Marinobacterium aestuarii: one gene and its partners. The main gene of each other region encodes a partner of the protein of the gene in region 4 in a complex. Links are inferred from orthologs where the notes say so. Each region holds a gene or a part of one and is shown on either strand. Other genes may lie near its edges.

Region 1 (4,372 bases), 1.2 Mb from region 4 along the record:
CGCCAGAGTACCACCATCGATAAACTCAAGTTCGCCACCCACAGGCACACCGTGGGCAATACGACTCACCCGAACACCCAGCTCGCGCACCTGCTCGGCGATATAGTGTGCCGTCGCTTCACCTTCCACCGTGGGATTGGTCGCCAGTATGACTTCGCGCACCTCACCGCCACGCAGCCGCTCGACGAGCGCATCGATACCCAGATCGTCGGGACCGACGCCATCAATAGGCGACAGATGCCCCTTGAGGACAAAATAATAGCCCCCGAACCCTCCCGTTTGCTCGATGGCCAGCATATCGACCGGCGACTCCAGCACACAGAGCACCGAGCGATCGCGACTGCTCGACGTACAGATGCCACAGGGAGACACTTCCGACAGGGTACGGCAGGACGCGCACTCACCAACCCGTTCCACCGCTTCGTGCAGCGACGCGGCCAGCTCCAGCGCCGCCGGACGGTCATGCTCAAGCAGATACAGTGCCATGCGCTGCGCCGACTTGGGACCCACACCCGGCAGGCAACGCAAGGATTTGATCAACTGCTGTATCAGAGGACTGAAAGACATCGTTATCAGAACGGCATATTAAAGCCCGGCGGCAACTGCATGCCGGCGGTGACTTTAGACATTTTATCCTTGGTATTGGTCTCAACCTTGCGTACGGCATCGTTGACGGCCGCCGCGATCAGGTCTTCCAGGATCTCTTTCTCTTCTTGCATCAGGCTGTCATCAATGGCAATCGACTTAACGTCGTGACGACCATTCATGACGATCTTGACCAGACCTGCGCCGGATTCACCGGTCACTTCTGCGCGCGCCACTTCTTCCTGCACGCGCTGCATGTCTTCCTGCATTTTCTGCGCCTGCTTCATCAGGCCACCCATGTTCTTCATCATCGTATTTATCCTCAGCCAATCAATTCGGTTCGAGCGGTACTACGGTATCTATATCAATATGAGCATCAAACTGCTGCAGAATATCCTGCACCAGCGGATCCTGCTCAATCGCCGCAACAGCCCGGGCCTGGCGCAGCTCACGCTGACGCTGGGCAAACTGATGCGGCGTTTCGCGGCCCTGGGCCGCACATTCGAATTCTACCTCAAGCGGCTGTGCAAAATAATCACGCAGCGCCTTGGTGATACGTTCGCGCTGGATCTCATTCAGCAGCGCCTGCTGTTGTGCCGTGTAGTGAAACCGCAGGTTTTGCCCCTGCACCGACTCCAGCGACAGATTCACCGCCAGACTCTCGGTCATCCCTCCCAAGCCAAGACCGGTGCAGAGCGCAACCCAGTCATCGGCCTGCAATGAATCCAGTGCCAGCGGCCTGGCCTGCACCGGAGCGATCTGAGTTGGCCGCGACACCGGTACTGACGACGAAGGCGACTGAGGCTGAACAGGCGACCCCGCCGCAGCGGACCGCGACGCCTGCAAGGAGGCGGGCTCAGATCGCCCAGTGTCAGCCCCTGATACAGTGCCAGCCCCTGACGCAGTCACGGGCGCGGCAGCTCCCTGAGGCGCCGACTGCGGCCGGGCGACAGCAGCGGACTCAGACTTTTTTGGCGGCGCTACTCCCATGAACGCCAGATCCGCATCACCCTGATCGTATCCGCCCGGTATATCCGACTCGTCGTACTCAGGCGACCCATCTGGCCTGGCACTCGCTGACACGGCAGACACCCGCTGCGATGCACTCTCAGACACAGGAGCGGGCGCAGGTGCGGCCACAGGAGCGGCAGCAGCGGTCATTACGGGCTCGGGCGCAAGCGCTGGCGCTGCAACCGGCGCCACAGCGAGAGCCTGCTCAGCACGCGATACAACAGCCTCACGGGCTGCATTGCGGACAGGTTGCGCGGCCTGCACATTGGCAACCCGCGCATTGGTAACCTGAGCATCCGTGTCAGCCACAGGCGGTGACGCGCTAGCGCTGGCTCCTGTATTGACACTGGCATTTGAACTGGCATTCGCAGCGGCGCTGGAAACAGGCGCGGGTCCCGCAGGCGCATCCGCAGGGCGAAAAGCCAGCATGCGCAACAGCACCATTTCCAGGCCTTCCCGGGCGTCCGGCACATAGGGCAGATCCCGTCGGCCCAGCAAGGCAATCTGGTAATACAGCTGTACATCTTCAGCGGTCAGGGCGCGGGACAGCGCCAATATCTGTTCGCGATCTCCCAGACTGTTATCCGCCGCATCGGGCAGCACCTGGGCAATGGCAACACGGTGCAACAGGCTGATCATGTCCCCGAGCACGCTGGCATAATCGGGCGAGAACTGCGCCAGATCCGCCACCGCCGCCAGCAACGCCTTCGCATCCCGGGCCGACAGGCATTCCAGCAGCCGACTTACCAGCATCTGATCGATGCTGCCAAGCATGGTCTGAACATCGAGCGTGGTAATAGTGCCGGCACCAAAGGCAATAGCCTGATCGGTCAGGCTCATGCCATCACGCATGGAGCCGTCGGCGGAGCGCGCCAGCAGCCAGAGCGCAGCCTCCTCGAACGGGATATTTTCCTCCCCCAGCACGAATCGCAGGTGCTCGACGATACGCTCGGGAATCATATTCTTGAGATTGAATTGCAGGCAGCGCGACAGGATGGTGACCGGCAACTTTTGCGGATCCGTCGTGGCCAGCAGGAATTTCACATGGGGCGGCGGCTCTTCCAGCGTTTTCAGCAAGGCATTGAAAGAGTGAGTCGACAGCATGTGCACCTCATCGATGAGGTACACCTTGTAGCGCCCGTGGGTCGGCGCGTACTGCACGTTTTCAAGCAGCTCGCGGGTATCCTCCACCTTGGTACGGGAGGCCGCATCGACTTCGATCAGATCAACGAAACGCCCTTCGGCAATCTCGCGACAGGCGCTGCACTGGCCGCATGGATCCGACGATACGCCGACCTCGCAGTTGAGTGACTTGGCAAACAGGCGCGCAATGGACGTCTTGCCCACGCCCCGCGTGCCGGTGAAAAGATAGGCATGGTGCAGCCGATCATCGTCCAGCGCATTGACCAGCGCCTTCAGTACGTGTTCCTGACCCACCATTTCCTGAAAACGCTTCGGACGCCATTTACGCGCCAGCACCTGATAGCTCATTGCTGCCCTGATTACGACTGAATATAACAGGCGCCTATGCTACCGGCTGAGTTGCCCTCGCGCCAGCACAACGACGGCCTTTAACCCGACCACGCAACGCTGCCAGACAGTCATCGGCGCCACTCCGCGACAGGGACCCGGCCTAGCCTTGCATATCTATAGTCGACTCATATAATAAGCATTGCTTACTATATAGAGTGCTTACCATGAATCACGACGCCAACCCGGGCTTCCTGTTCGCCGATATCGGCCGCCTGATGCGCCAGCGCTTCCAGCAGCAACTTGACCACAGCGAGCTGACCTACGCCCAGGCCCGGGCACTGATCTACATCAGTCGCTATCCGGGATCACGCCAGGTCGAGCTGGCCGAGCTGATGGAGATTCAGCCCATTACCCTGGCCCGGCTCATCGATCTGCTGCAGCAACAGCAGCTGGTAGAACGACGCGCCGACCCCAGGGACAGACGCGCCTACCGACTGCACACCACCGCTGCCGCACAAAACCCACTGCAGCAAATCCGCCAGATCGGCGCCGGTATTTACGAGCAGATGATGGACGGCCTGGATGCCCGTCAGCGTGATGAACTGGCGTCATCCCTAGTACAGATACGCAGCAACCTGTCCGGCAGCCAGACGCCCGCCAGCACTCACCCAGAGCCCCAGCCAATCTAGGAGACTGAACCGGTGACCACAACGCTCCCCCAAACCGAAAACACTCCGCCACCGCGCCGCAGATTTGCCGGTATCAGCCTGCGCACCCTGCTGATGGTCGTCATACCGTTACTGGCCGTCGCCATCGCCAGCCTGCTTTATCTGCGCAGCGGCCGTTACCTCGAAACAGACAACGCCTACCTCAAGGCCGACAAGGCCCCGATCAGCAGCGAAGTTTCGGGCACAGTGCTAGAGCTGAACGTGGGCGACAACGCCGCCGTCAGCAAAGGTGACCTGCTGTTTCAACTGGATCCGACCGAATTCCAGACGTCACTGCGTCGCGCCCAGGCACAGCTGGCCGCCGTCACAGCCGACATCCAGGCAAAACGCAGCAGCCACGCCGAGAAGCAGGCGCAGATCGACCTGGCCCGTACGGACCTTGATTACTGGCAACGCGAAGCCGATCGCCAGGAGAACCTGGCCCGCAGGGGGGCGATATCCCGCGCCCGCCTGGATGAAGCACGCCACAATGCCGACATGGCACGCCAGCGCGAGGTGGCACTGAAGCTCGAGCTGCAGCGCATTGCCGATGAACTGGCGGGCGGGCCCAACACCCCGATCGAGCAACATCCCGA
Region 2 (4,375 bases), 620 kb from region 4 along the record:
CTTGACCTCGGAGGAGACCAGCTTGTCCTTGGTCTGGGACGAGAATTTGGGGTCCGGCACTTTCACCGATACGATGGCCGTCAGGCCTTCGCGGCTATCGTCACCGGTGGTGGCGACCTTGCTGCCCTTGTTGAGGCCTTCAGCTTCAATGTAGGTATTCAGGCAGCGGGTCAGGGCGGTACGGAAACCCGACAGATGGGTGCCGCCGTCGCGCTGGGGAATGTTGTTGGTAAAGCAGTAGATGTTTTCCTGGAAGGTATCATTCCACTGCAGTGCCACTTCCACGCCCACGCCGTTTTCGTGCATGGAGTTGAAGTGGAACACCTTGTTGACCGCGCTCTTGTTCTGGTTCAGATAAGCAACAAAGGCTCCCAGACCGCCGTCGTATTCGTAAATATCTTCACGGGCGCTGCGCTCGTCACGCAAGACGATGCGCACGCCTGAGTTCAGGAACGACAGCTCGCGCAGACGCTTGGCCAGAATGTCGTACTGGAACAGGATATGGGTGAAGGTCTCCGGCGAGGGCTTGAAACGCACGCTGGTACCGGTATTACTGGTCTCACCCACGACCTTGAGCGGCTCATCGGGTACACCATGACGGTAGATCTGCTCGAACACTTCACCGGCGCGGCGGATGGTGAGCTTGAGTTCGCTGGAGAGCGCGTTCACCACCGAGACACCCACGCCGTGCAGGCCGCCGGATACCTTGTAGCTGTTGTCATCGAACTTGCCGCCGGCGTGCAGCACCGTCATGATGACCTCGGCCGCCGATACGCCTTCTTCCTCGTGCAGCTCGGTCGGAATGCCACGACCGTTATCGCCAACGCTGACGCTTTCATCCGGGTGTATAACCACCCTAATCTCGGAGCAGTGACCGGCAAGGGCTTCGTCGATCGAGTTGTCGACCAGCTCGAACACCATGTGATGCAGACCGGTACCGTCGTCGGTATCACCGATATACATGCCAGGGCGCTTGCGCACGGCATCAAGACCCTTGAGGACCTTGATGCTCGAGGAGTTATAGCTCTGGTTTTCGTCGCTCATCAATTATCTCCTGTTAACCTGGCAATCAGGCAGACCGTCCCGACCTGCCTAACGTCGCCCACTTAATCGGGCGGAAAATTCTGCGCGCGCCCATAAGGCATCACAGTCCCGGCCCGGCGCCAGAAAAGGGCCGGGCGAGGCGCTTAATCAATTTGTGTCAGCATCCCTGCCTCAACCCGAAAACGGCTGACATCCGTCTGGGGTAACCAGAAACCGCCAAGGGCTCCGGGATCAACACAGGTGATAAAACACTGATTGGAGGTTTCCTCCAGGAACTGGCAAAACAAGCGGCAATGCTGTTCATCCAGTTCCGACGGCAAATCGTCGATCAGGTAAATACAGGGGCGGTTATTCAAACGATAGAACAGGGCACCCTGGGCCAGTTTCAACGCGCTGACCACCAGTTTTTTCTGACCGCGAGACAATCGCTCAGCGGCACTTTGTCCATCCGTACGTACCCGCAAATCAGCCCGCTGCGGGCCGCTGCCGGTAAAACCCTGCTTCAGATCGCGCGCAAAACCTTCTTCGAGCAATTCATCCAGCGGGGTTTTTCGATCCCAGCCCTGGCTGAATTTAAGCTCTACCGGTACGCCCCCCAGCAAACGACTGAGAGTGGTTTCAAAATCAGGTTTTAGCAGTTCGATATAGCGTGCGCGCAACGCCGTCATCCGCTCGGCATAGGTGACAAATTCTCTGTCCCACACACGCCGCAGCCGAGGGTCGATTTTACCACATTTAAGCAGTGAGTTTCGCTGTTTCAATATGCGCCTGAAGCCGCGCCACAGCTGGATAAAACTCGGGTCGGCATGAAACACGCCCCAGTCGATAAACTGGCGCCGCACACCGGGGCTGCCCTCGAGCAATTGGAAGGTATCGGAGTCTATAACCTGCAGCGGTAATAGCTGGGCCAGCTCCGACAGGCCGAGCGTCTGGCCGGCGTGGCGAATGCGCACATCACCGTCGGGGCGCCGTTCCACGCCAAGGGGGTGCTGTTCACCCTTGCCAGCAGGATCAATCTGGGCGAACACCAGGCAGTTGTCGGCGCCGCTTTGCAGCAGATGGCGGAACTGGCTGGTACGAAAGGAACGGGTCATGCCCAGAAAGTGCAGGGCTTCCAGCAGGCTGGTTTTGCCACTGCCATTGTCGCCACTGATAATATTGATCCGCGGCGACGGCGTGATTCGCACATCCGACAGATTGCGAACGTGCTGAACATGAAGGCTTTTTATCGGCATAAAGGAACGGCCGAGTCTCTCAACCCGGCCCTGCGGTGAAGACTGATCACATGCGCATCGGCATCACGACATAGAGGCTGTCAGCTTCGTCGACACCTTCAATCAGCGCACTGCTGTTGGCATCGGACAGAGTGAAGCGCACCGTTTCCGAATTCAGAATCGACAGGCTGTCGAGCAGATAGTTGACGTTGAAACCGATCTCCAGCGACTCGCCATCGTAGTCCACCGCCACGGTTTCTTCGGCTTCTTCCTGTTCCGGGTTATTGGCCATGACCTGCAGGAAACCGCTGGTCAGCAGCAGACGCACACCGCGGTACTTCTCGTTCGACAGTATGGCGATACGGCTCAGCACCTGACGCAGCACCTGACGGTCACCGAGCATGTACTTGTTACCATTGCGCGGGATAACGCGTTGATAATCCGGGAACTTGCCGTCAACCAGCTTGGAGGTGAAGATAAAGTCACCCACATGAGCACGAATATGGTTGGCACCAATCAGCAGGCGCACACCGTCTTCACCGCTTTGCAGCAGACGCGCCAGCTCAAGGATACCCTTGCGCGGCACTATGATCTGATGGCTGCTGTCGCTATCGGCCACAACCTCAGCAACACAGGTCGCCAGACGGTGCCCGTCGGTAGACACCGCACGCAGCTGGCCGTTGGCGACTTCCAGCAACATACCGTTGAGGTAGTAGCGTACATCCTGCTGCGCCATGGAGAAGCCGGTCTGATCGATCAGGTGGCGCAGGTGCCCCTGGGTCAGATTCAGATCCAGCGCCTGGGGGCTGTCTTCCACATTGGGGAACTCGGCCGCCGGCAGTGTCGACAGACTGAAGCGGCTGCGCCCGGCCTTGATCACCATCTTCTGGCCGCTCAGGGCCAGCTCGATGCGAGCATCGTCCGGCAGCGACTTGCAGATGTCCATCAGTTTGCGCGCAGGCACAGTAATGGAGCCCGCCTCGGCCGGCTCATCCAGCGTCACACGACCCACAAGCTCGACTTCTAGGTCGGTCCCGGTCATGGACAGCTGGTCACCTTCGGCTACCAGCAGAATGTTGGACAGCACCGGCAAGGTCTGACGACGTTCGACGACACCGGCGACCAGCTGCAGGGGTTTGATTAACGCTTCGCGCGATATGACGAATCTCATGGCGATCTACCTTGTTCCGATCCGATAACTACGCCGTCAGATGACGCAGCAGGTTCTGATAATCTTCTCTGATGTCCGTATCAATTTCCCGCAGCTCCTTGATCTTGCGACAGGCATGCAACACGGTAGTATGATCACGACCCCCAAACGCATTGCCGATTTCGGGCAGACTGTGGTTAGTCAGCTCTTTCGACAAACTCATCGCGACCTGCCGGGGCCGGGCAATAGACCGGCTGCGGCGCTTGGAAAGCAGATCGGACATTTTAATCTTGTAGTAATCGGCTACAACCCGCTGAATATTATCAATACTAACTTGTTTGTCCTGCAAAGCCAGCAGGTCTTTCAGCGACTCTTTAATGAAGGGCGTACTGATAACGCTGCCGGTAAAATGCGCGTTGGCAATAACACGCTTGAGCGCACCTTCGAGTTCACGCACGTTGGAGCGAATTTTCTGCGCCAGGAAGAAGGCGGCATCATCCGGCAGGATAATCTTGGCTTCTTCAGCCTTCTTCATCACGATGGCGACGCGGGTTTCCAGTTCTGGCGGCTCGATGGCCACCGTCAGGCCCCAGCCAAAGCGTGATTTCAGCCGCTCTTCAACGCCGTTGATTTCCTTGGGGTAGCGGTCACTGGTCAGAATCATCTGCTGACCGCCTTCAAGCAGGGCATTAAAGGTGTGGAAAAACTCTTCCTGAGACCGCTCCTTGCCGGCAAAGAACTGAATATCATCGATCAGCAGCGCATCCACCGAGCGGTAATAGCGCTTGAAGTCATTGATCGCATTCAGCTGCAGCGCCTTCACCATATCGGCAACAAAACGCTCGGAGTGCAGATAAACGATGCGGGCATTGGGATTGCGCTTGAGCATTTCGGTGCCCACGGCGTGCATCAAATGCGTTTTACCCAGACCTACGCCACCATATATAAAGAGGGGATTGTAGGAGCC
Region 3 (4,375 bases), 1.5 Mb from region 4 along the record:
CGCCCCTGACGGGTAAAGATCTCGGCGTTGACTTCCAGCAGGTCGCTGCGCTCCATGCCAGGACCCCGTGGTCTGGCACCGATGAGCAACGCAAAATGGGTATTCTTGAAGCCATCTTCAACATTGTCATGCAGGGTAATGGTATGGAGCAGCGAATAGGCGCAATCCTCCAGCTCCATCGCAATACCGCGCAGCGCTTCCATCGCCTGCGGCACTTCGATCAACTGCAAAATTACCGGCTGATCCTTGCCCATCATTTCGCCGGCGGCAATCTTGAACAGCAAATTATTCGCAATGCTGCCCGCCGCACCGGTAATGGCAATTCGTACTGGTCTTCTCATCTGGAGCTCCAATCTGGAATGCAGGAATAGTAAAGTCTGATATAGCCCTACTAATACCAAAGTCGAATGGGTAATGACAGTTAAGCACCCGACTCTTTTATGACAGACCACGACTGGAGAGAGCCCCAACAGGCTCCAATAGAGCACCGCTACAGCACTGGAAGAATCAGCACTTCACAGCAACCAAAACGCAGCAAAGGCCGTATGGGCAGACGAGAGAATTCAGGCGGCGCGACGGAACAGCCGATAAAAGTTTTCACTTGAAGCAGCGGCAATATCTTCCACCGAAACGCCCCTTATATCGGCAATACAGCGCGCCACTTCACACACAAAGCGCGGCTCATTCTTTTTGCCACGGTGCGGCACCGGCGCCAGGTAAGGCGAATCGGTTTCGATCAGCAGACGTTCCAGTGGCATTTTGCGCACCACATCACGCAGCTCATCGGCATTGCGAAAAGTCACTATGCCGGAAAATGAGATGAAGTAGTTCATATCCATCGCCGCCGCCGCCATTTCCCAGCTTTCGGTAAAGCAGTGCAGCACGCCGGCCACATCAGGGTTGCCGTGCTCCTCGATCAGCGCCAGAGTATCCGCCCGGGCATCCCTCGTATGCACGATCAGCGGCAACCCGGTCTGAGCGCTTGCCTGCAGATGATTCACAAAACTCGCTTTCTGCAACTCGGCGGATTCCGCGCTGTAAAAGTAATCCAGACCGGTTTCGCCGATGGCAATGACCTTGTCCCGCGCCGCCTCTCGCACCAGGGCGCCGACCTCCACCAGACCTTCATCGGAATGCAGCGGATGCACCCCTACCGAGGCGTATATGCCATCGTAGGGCTCGATACTTTTATAGAGTGCGGGGAAGTCCTGCATGCTGACCGAAACGCTGAGCAGCGTACCGACCTTGCTGGCGCGAGTGGCCGCCAGCATGGCATCAAAATCATTGTTGTAAGGGGCAAGGTCGATCTTGTCGAGATGACAGTGTGAATCAATAAACATCAGACGAAATAGGCTCGCAAGAAAATGATATTACAGGGAGTGCGTGCGGCGCCCGGAATTGAGAGTACCGGCAAGGTAGGTTTCTACCTTGCGCACAAGGGTATTATCGTCCGGAGACAGCTGTATGCCGATACCCGGCACACGACCACCCTGAGCGACCCTGGGCGTGACCCAGATAACCTTGCCGGTGACCGGCAGCTTGTCCGGCTCTTCCATCAGGCTTAACAGCATGAAAACTTCCTCGCCGAGCTGATAGGCTCTGGGCGTCGGAATAAACAGGCCGCCATTGGTCACAAACGGCATAAAGGCCTTGTACAGATCTTCCTTGGTTTCTATGGCCAAGGACAAAATACCATGACTGATGCGCGGCACTAAGGACATCGAGCTAAGCTCCCACTCAGTTTCATCTAACCAGCGCAGACCAACTCAACAATATCCGCTCCAGCAGCAATTGGCGGTTAGGGTTCAAGCGCTGCATCAGGCTGACCCGCTCGGTGTGAACCAGGTCAGAAAGTGCGTAAACAGTCTGAGCATCGGCTTTGCGCGACACGGCCCGCAGCATGTTATTCGCATCCAGATGACGCAAACAACTTTCATCACCGGTTCCCAGAACCCGCACAATATCTAAAAGCCAACCATACAACCATCCCAGCAAAAGCTCCAGATCTTCTTTGGCCAGCTGTTGCGCGACCTCCAGCGCCGAACGACGCTGTTTTAGAATATCGGCCAGACCCTCAATAAACTTACGCCGCAGCGCCATCAGGTCCTGCTCTATATACTCGCGGGCACGCAGCGGCGACCCCAAACAGATACTCAGCAACTGCTGCGCCTTGTCGGGATCTATATTCAACTGCGCCGACAACCAGGCCTGCGCCATATCCGGATCAGGCAGATGGCAGTCCACCCGCTGACAACGACTGCGAATTGTGGGCATCACCTGGCCCAGGCGATGGGTCACCAGCAGCAGTATGGTATCGCGCCCGGGCTCTTCCAGCGTTTTAAGCAGGGCATTGGCGGAGGATGCATTCATCGCCTCCGCCGGTTCCAGAATCACCACCCGGTATCCGCCCTGCTGCGCCGTGCTGTGCAGGAAGCCGGTAAGATCACGCACCTGCTGCACCTTGATCGCCTTGCCGGCCTCTTCCGGGCTCAGCTGGAACAGATCCGGATGACCGCCGCTGTCAAACAGTACACAACTGCGACAAGTACCACAGGCGGCATCATCACCGGGTCTCTGGCACAGCAGATAGCGCGACAACGCCTGGGCAAAGTCCCGCTTGCCAATACCCACAGGGCCATTGAGCATCAGCGCATGGGGCAGACGCTGCTGCTTGTGCAGACGGGTCAAGTGCTCCCAGCGCCCGTGCAACCAGGGGTAGATCTCGGCGCTCCTGCGTACGGCAACCTCATCCATGGCGAAGCGCCTGCAGCCGGTCCAGATGAGGCAACAACTGCTGGCGCACCTGTTCCATCTCCAGCGCAGCATTGATGACGGCAAAGCGCTCGGGCTCGGCTTCAACCCGCTGCAGATAGCTTGCACGCACGCGCTCAAAAAATGCCTGTTTTTCCTGCTCAAACCGATCCGGCATGGAGCGCTTGCGGGCCCGCTCAAGCCCAAGCTCCACTGGCAGATCCAGCAGGAAGGTGCAATCGGGGCGCAGCGCCCCCTGCACCAGAGATTCAAGCGTACGGATACGCTGGACATCAACCCCGCGACCGCCCCCCTGATAGGCAAAGGTTGCATCGGTAAAGCGATCACAGAGCACCCAGCTGCCGCGCGCCAGCGCAGGCTTGATGAGTGCGGCTATATGCTGGGCACGGGCAGCGAACATCAGCAGCAGCTCGGCATCTTCACAGACGCGCTCGTCCCGCGGACTGAGCAGCAGTGTACGAATTTCTTCGGCCAGCGGCGTACCCCCGGGCTCGCGACTGAGCACAACGTCGATGCCGCGCGCGTCGAGCTCGCTGCGTATAAATTCAATATTGCTGCTTTTGCCGGCACCCTCGGTGCCTTCGACGGTAATAAAGCGTCCTCGCATTGCGGTCATGCTTCAGCCCCCCGGCGTCGAACGGTAGTCTTCGCGCCGTTGCAGCTGATAACGCCGCACGGCGGAATTATGCTCCGACAAACGGGCCGAAAAATGATGACTGCCGTCGCCCTTGGCCACAAAAAACAGCCAGGGACCGGCTTCAGGATTGAGCGCAGCTTCGATAGCATCCTTACCGACCATGGCAATGGGCGTGGGCGGCAACCCTTCGATGGCATAGGTGTTATAGGGCGTTTTCTGCACCAGATCGGAGCGGCGCAGATTGCCCTTGTACTCAGCTCCCATGCCGTAGATCACCGTTGGATCGGTTTGCAGGCGCATACCCTGCTGTAATCGACGCACAAAAACACCGCTGATGCGCGGACGCTCCTGCGCCACCGCGGTTTCCTTTTCAATGATCGAGGCCATGGTCAGGGCCTCATACGCAGACTCATAGGGCAGCTCCGACGCACGCTTCTCCCAGGCCTGGGCCAGGGCTTCATCCAGCGAGGTACGAGCGCGACGCAACAGATCCAGGTCCGACATGCCCCGCAGATACTGGTAGGTTTCGGCCAGGAACATGCCTTCCGGGTGTTGCTCCGGCTCCCCTAGCTGCGCCATGACCTCGCTGTCGTCCAGCTCGCTCAGAGTCTGCAGCAGCACTGTATTGGCCTCCAGCTGCTCACGCAACTGCGCGAAGGTGGTGCCCTCCACCACGGTGAAAAAATGCCGCAGGGTGTCACCATCAATCATTTTCTGCAGCAGGACACGCAGTGTCAGACCCGGTTCCAACTCATACTCACCGGCTTTAACCCGGTGCGCCAGGCCATTAATACGCGCATAAATCCGCAGAAAAATCGGCCTTTGCACCAGATTTGCGGTCTCCAGGTCGGCAACAATCTGATTGAACCCCTGCCCCCGCTCAATCAGCAGCGTACGGGGCTCACCCACCGGCAAGGGGCTGTCGACATAGGCATTAATACGCTGCCAGGCGATGGCACCCAGCAA
Region 4 (4,316 bases):
AGCCTCCGTGGGCATATCCCTGTTCATCAATCTGCTGCACCTGCACCTGCTGTTGCCGGGGATAGAGTGCCGGACCAAACTGGTTGTAGACGGCGACATCGGCGGCATCCCGGCCATAGCCGATGGCAACGTAGCCGCCGTGCAGCTGGGCCTGGGTGGCATCAAAGGTATACCAGCGATCGGCGACATAAGCCTCGAACCAGGCGTGCAGATCCATGGGCTCCAGATTATGCAAGTAGCCTACCACCATGCGCGCAGGGATGCTCAGGCTGCGACAGAGCGCAATGCCCAGGTGTGCCAGATCACGGCATACGCCATATCCCCGCGTGTTAACCTCGGTCGCCGAAATCTGGATATCGCTGCTGCCGGGCTCATAGGCAATAGTGTCGCGCAACCAGGCTTCGATCGCGGCCACCTGATCGTAGCCCAGTGCGTAGCCTGCGGTGATACTGTTGGCCATCTGGCTAAAACGGTCTGATTCACAATAGCGACTGGGCAGCAGGTAGTTGAGTGCGGACTCGGGCAGGTTCTGTATTTCGACGAAGCGGGCGCGGGGGGCGCGGTCTATATGGTCCGACGTCATGACCTCGGCTGCGGTATGAATGCCAAAGGCGCCGGGTGGGGCAATCAGGCGCTGGCACAGATTGCCGTAGTTATCGGTGAATTCGAACACAGGCACACTGGGGACCAGTTTGTATTGTTCGCTGGCAATCCATTGCTGGGCACCGCTGCGGGGACGCAGCATCAGTACAAAGGGTGTTGGCACCGTAATGTCGAAGGTCAGATCACAGCTGGTTCTTAACCACATAGGCCTCTTCCTTTGAAAGATGTCGGCATAAATCGCCTGATAACCTGTTAACTGTACAGGTTTTGCACCTGCGTAACGTACTCCTTTGTTGGGCCCCGGCAAGGGCAGCAAGAGATTCAGTTGGGGCTGCCCTCCTGCAGCCTGTCAAAGTCTTCTGCCCCGGGTCCCAGTGGCTGGCCGTAGCTGAACTCAACATAGTTGCCGTTAGGATCGCGCAGACCACAGTAGTAGCCCACCGGGAAGGGTTCGTCCCTTGGTGCCCAGACCAGACAGCCGGCATCGGCCGCCTGCTGCGCAATGTCGTCGACGGCGTCACGGCTCTTCAGCGCGAAGCCGAAATGACGGTAGTCGTTGTCCGGTAGCCGCAGATCCTGACCACCATTCATCAGTACGAAAATAAAGTCACGCTCACGCCCGGGTTCGGCCATCCAGCTGATGGTCTGCGTATGGCTGTGGCGTTCGTGGATCAGCTGCATGCCACAGAACTGACGGTAGAAGGCAACGCAGGCAGCCATGTCGGTAACGTGCAGGGCTATGTGGGTAATTCGGGCGGCGGCGGGCATGGAGTACTCCCAAGCTAATGAACGTCTGGATCCTAATTAGTTATACACCCTGGCTGTTGATCGGGCCTGTGTGTGGACAAGATTACTGTACTGGAAAACTCTGAGCGGGCGCCGGTCTGTAATCTTATCCCCGAATACTGTGTATAAGATTGTGCATAAGGTATGAGTACCCATCCACAACAGCGCAGAGCCGGCGTATTGCCTGATGCGTGCGTTTTTTGAACGACAAAAAAGTCAGTTTTTCAGCAACTTGCGCTGTGTATATGTGCAGAAAAACGGGCTGGTCAAAGGTTCGCTGTCAAGCCCATTCGGAAACTTTTCCGATTAGGATTTTTAAGTTTATCCACAGTTTTTCGGGGTAGACCTGTGCGTAACTTATGGGTAACTGGGTTAAGTGCTGCCGCACGGGGTGGACGGGAAACAGGCTGTTTTTTGATCAGCGGATAATCACCGCTGCAAAGGCAGGGCAAAGCGCGGGAAAAGGCACGGAATATGGGGATTGGCTATGGGGGTATTCGAATGAATAACGCGGGGTGGCAATGGGTTAGCCGGTGGCATCCAGCGGCAGGGCGGTACCGGCCAGGTGTAGCAGAATCGAGGTGAGGGTGAGCCAGGGGTCTCCGGCGCGGGCGCCCTTGATCAGTCGATCCACCTCGGCGGCCTGCTGCAACAGGTTTTCGAGTGTCGCAGGCGACAGGCGTTTGGTGGTGCTGCGTACCAGTTGCTTGCGCTTGCCGAACAGGCGCTGCTGCTGGCACAGGTTGTCGAAGCCGGTTCCCTGTTGCAGACCGCGCTGTACGGCATGCAGGGTGCGTATCTCCCGGGCCAGGGCCCAGAGCACCACGGCGGGTTCGGTGCCTTCCTGACGCAGTACCTGGATAATGCGGGTGACACGCTGGGGCTGAGCGCCCAGGGCGGCATCGGTCAGGCCGAAGATATCGAAGCGCGAACTGTCCGAGACGGCATCAATAACGTCGTCCGCACTCAGGGTTTTGTTGGGGTAGAGTAGCTGTAGCTTGCTCATTTCCTGGCGCGCCGCCAGCAGGTTGCCTTCCACTCGCTGACACAGAACTTCCACCGCGCTGTCGTCCAGGCGCATGTCCATCTGTACCGCACGGCGGCGGATCCATTCAGGCAGCTGGGCAGGCTCCACCGGCCAGAGTTCGACGATCACGCCGCTCTTGTCGACGGCCTTGAGCCAGGCACTTTTTTTGGCACCGGCATCGAGCTTGTCGGCCGTGATCAGCAGTACGTTGTCGGGCGCAGGGTTGACCAGATAGTGCTGCAGCATCTCGCTGGCGTTCTTGTTCAGCTTTTGGCTGCCCAGACGCAGTTCGATGATCTTGCGTTCGGCAAAGAGTGACAGGGCGCTGGCACATTCAAGCAGGTATTCCCACTTGAAGCTGCCATCGACGTGCAGGACTTCGCGTTCGGTAAAGCCCTGCTCGAGGAATGTCTTGCGCAGCAGGTCGCAGCTTTCCTCGGCCAGCAGGGGTTCGTCACCGGTGACCAGATAGACCGGCGCCACAGCCTGTTTCAGGCGGGCGCCGAGCTGTTCCGGCTTCAGCTTCATGGCTGACCGGCGGCGATATACAGACGCAGGATCTGGCGCGAAATATCCTGCTGCATTTCGCGGCGCAGCAGGGCTTCCTGGGCATTCTTGGCGGTAATGGCATCGGCGTCGTAGGTATAGACCCGTTCGGTGCGTACCGCGGTCGGCGCTATCAGGAAGCGTTCGCCCTGGGTGATCTGGAAGCGCACTTCGGTGCGCAATTCGTATTCGTCGGCCTTGACGCGTTCATCCAGTGAGGCGACACGGCGGCCCTGTTTCTCGTCGAGAATTTCCAGGGTGTAGGGTGCGACGGCGGCCAGTTCGATGCCGTTGCTGCGCAGCGTGCGGCTCAGTTCGAGTCGCAGAGCGCTGCGCCCAGCAGGCATTTGCAGCGCCAGTTCGCGCATCGCGACCGGGACTTCGGCGCTGCCGCGCAACTGAAAGCCACAGCTGCTTAACAGCAGGGTTGCGATCAGCAGTATCAGCCTCAATTGCACAGTCATTGCCTTCTCCCGTCCTTAGCCTACAACGATATTGACCAGTTTACCCGGCACTACAATTTTCTTGCGCAGCTGCTTGTCGGCCATGTGCTTGCGCACATTTTCGTCCGCCAGGGCGGTGTGCAGAATCACATCTTCATCGGCATCGGCGGCGACACTGATTTTGGCGCGCATCTTGCCGTTGACCTGTACTACCATTTCCAGCGATGCACGCACCAGGGCGCTTTCATCCACCTGTGGCCAGGGCGTGTGCAGCAGGTCGTTGCTGCCGGTGAGCTGCTGCCAGAGGTGGTGGGTAATGTGCGGCACTATGGGTGACAGCAACTGGGTAGCCGCCAGTACGGCTTCCCGGGTGATGGCACGGCCCTGTTCGCTGACATCGACAAAGCGTCCGATGCTGTTGGACAGTTCCATCACGGCGGCAATGGCGGTGTTGAACGTCTGGCGACGCTCGATATCGTCGCTGACCTTGGCGATGGTCTCGTGCACCTTGCGCCGCAGGTCGCGCTGCTCGTTGCTGAGGCTGGCGGTATCCAGCGCGGCCACGTCCTGGCCCTGCTGCAGGTGGTCGTGTACCTGTTTCCACAAGCGCTTGAGGAAGCGGTGTGCGCCTTCAACCCCGGAGTCGGACCATTCCAGAGACTGCTCGGGCGGGGCGGCAAACATCATGAACAGGCGCACGGTGTCGGCACCGTACTTGTTGATCATGACCTGCGGATCTATGCCGTTGTTCTTGGACTTGGACATCTTCGAAACGCCAGCCTGTTCCACCGGCAGACCGTCGGCCTTCAGGCGCGCGCTGATGATGCGGCCCTTGTCGTCGGTTTCGGTGTCGACATCGGTGGGCGCGATCCAGATCTTGCCGCCCTTTTCGTCTTCGCGGTAGTAGGTAT

Evidence for each region.
Region 1: the proteins of holA (region 4) and dnaX are in contact, whole or in part, in a cryo-EM structure (PDB 8GIZ), measured with the Escherichia coli proteins. The link is inferred for Marinobacterium aestuarii from one-to-one orthologs.
Region 2: the proteins of holA (region 4) and dnaN are in contact, whole or in part, in a cryo-EM structure (PDB 8GIZ), measured with the Escherichia coli proteins. The link is inferred for Marinobacterium aestuarii from one-to-one orthologs.
Region 3: the proteins of holA (region 4) and A8C75_RS09375 are in contact, whole or in part, in a cryo-EM structure (PDB 8GIZ), measured with the Escherichia coli proteins. The link is inferred for Marinobacterium aestuarii from one-to-one orthologs.

Annotation. Positions count from the first base shown.
Region 1 is NZ_CP015839.1:1,819,846-1,824,217, reverse strand. The notes cover bases 502-3,441. They hold dnaX (DNA polymerase III subunit gamma/tau), read right to left. Parts: upstream 3,088-3,441; coding sequence 916-3,087; downstream 502-915. Other genes in these bases: A8C75_RS08150 (MarR family winged helix-turn-helix transcriptional regulator), read left to right, coding at 3,294-3,441; A8C75_RS08160 (YbaB/EbfC family nucleoid-associated protein), read right to left, coding at 573-896; recR (recombination mediator RecR), read right to left, coding at 502-567. Outside these bases: more of recR, read right to left, coding at 1-501; more of A8C75_RS08150, read left to right, coding at 3,442-3,758; A8C75_RS08145 (HlyD family secretion protein), read left to right, coding at 3,771-4,372. UniProt on the Escherichia coli protein: Part of the beta sliding clamp loading complex, which hydrolyzes ATP to load the beta clamp onto primed DNA to form the DNA replication pre-initiation complex.
Region 2 is NZ_CP015839.1:664-5,038, reverse strand. What follows is about bases 1,378-4,320. They hold dnaN (DNA polymerase III subunit beta), read right to left. Parts: upstream 3,430-4,320; coding sequence 2,326-3,429; downstream 1,378-2,325. Other genes in these bases: dnaA (chromosomal replication initiator protein DnaA), read right to left, coding at 3,458-4,320; recF (DNA replication/repair protein RecF), read right to left, coding at 1,378-2,279. Outside these bases: gyrB (DNA topoisomerase (ATP-hydrolyzing) subunit B), read right to left, coding at 1-1,044; more of recF, read right to left, coding at 1,188-1,377; more of dnaA, read right to left, coding at 4,321-4,375. UniProt on the Escherichia coli protein: Confers DNA tethering and processivity to DNA polymerases and other proteins. Acts as a clamp, forming a ring around DNA (a reaction catalyzed by the clamp-loading complex) which diffuses in an ATP-independent manner freely and bidirectionally along dsDNA.
Region 3 is NZ_CP015839.1:2,131,847-2,136,221, reverse strand. The notes cover bases 750-3,692. They hold A8C75_RS09375 (DNA polymerase III subunit delta'), read right to left. Parts: upstream 2,755-3,692; coding sequence 1,744-2,754; downstream 750-1,743. Other genes in these bases: mltG (endolytic transglycosylase MltG), read right to left, coding at 3,392-3,692; tmk (dTMP kinase), read right to left, coding at 2,747-3,388; A8C75_RS09380 (PilZ domain-containing protein), read right to left, coding at 1,371-1,721; A8C75_RS09385 (TatD family hydrolase), read right to left, coding at 750-1,340. In the rest of the region: A8C75_RS09390 (malate dehydrogenase), read right to left, coding at 1-341; more of A8C75_RS09385, read right to left, coding at 564-749; more of mltG, read right to left, coding at 3,693-4,375. UniProt on the Escherichia coli protein: Part of the beta sliding clamp loading complex, which hydrolyzes ATP to load the beta clamp onto primed DNA to form the DNA replication pre-initiation complex.
Region 4 is NZ_CP015839.1:617,296-621,611, forward strand. Bases 931-3,814 are described here. They hold holA (DNA polymerase III subunit delta), read right to left. Parts: upstream 2,945-3,814; coding sequence 1,916-2,944; downstream 931-1,915. Other genes in these bases: A8C75_RS02675 (VOC family protein), read right to left, coding at 931-1,371; A8C75_RS02685 (LPS-assembly lipoprotein LptE), read right to left, coding at 2,941-3,426; leuS (leucine--tRNA ligase), read right to left, coding at 3,442-3,814. In the rest of the region: A8C75_RS02670 (transglutaminase-like domain-containing protein), read right to left, coding at 1-808; more of A8C75_RS02675, read right to left, coding at 925-930; more of leuS, read right to left, coding at 3,815-4,316. UniProt on the Escherichia coli protein: Part of the beta sliding clamp loading complex, which hydrolyzes ATP to load the beta clamp onto primed DNA to form the DNA replication pre-initiation complex.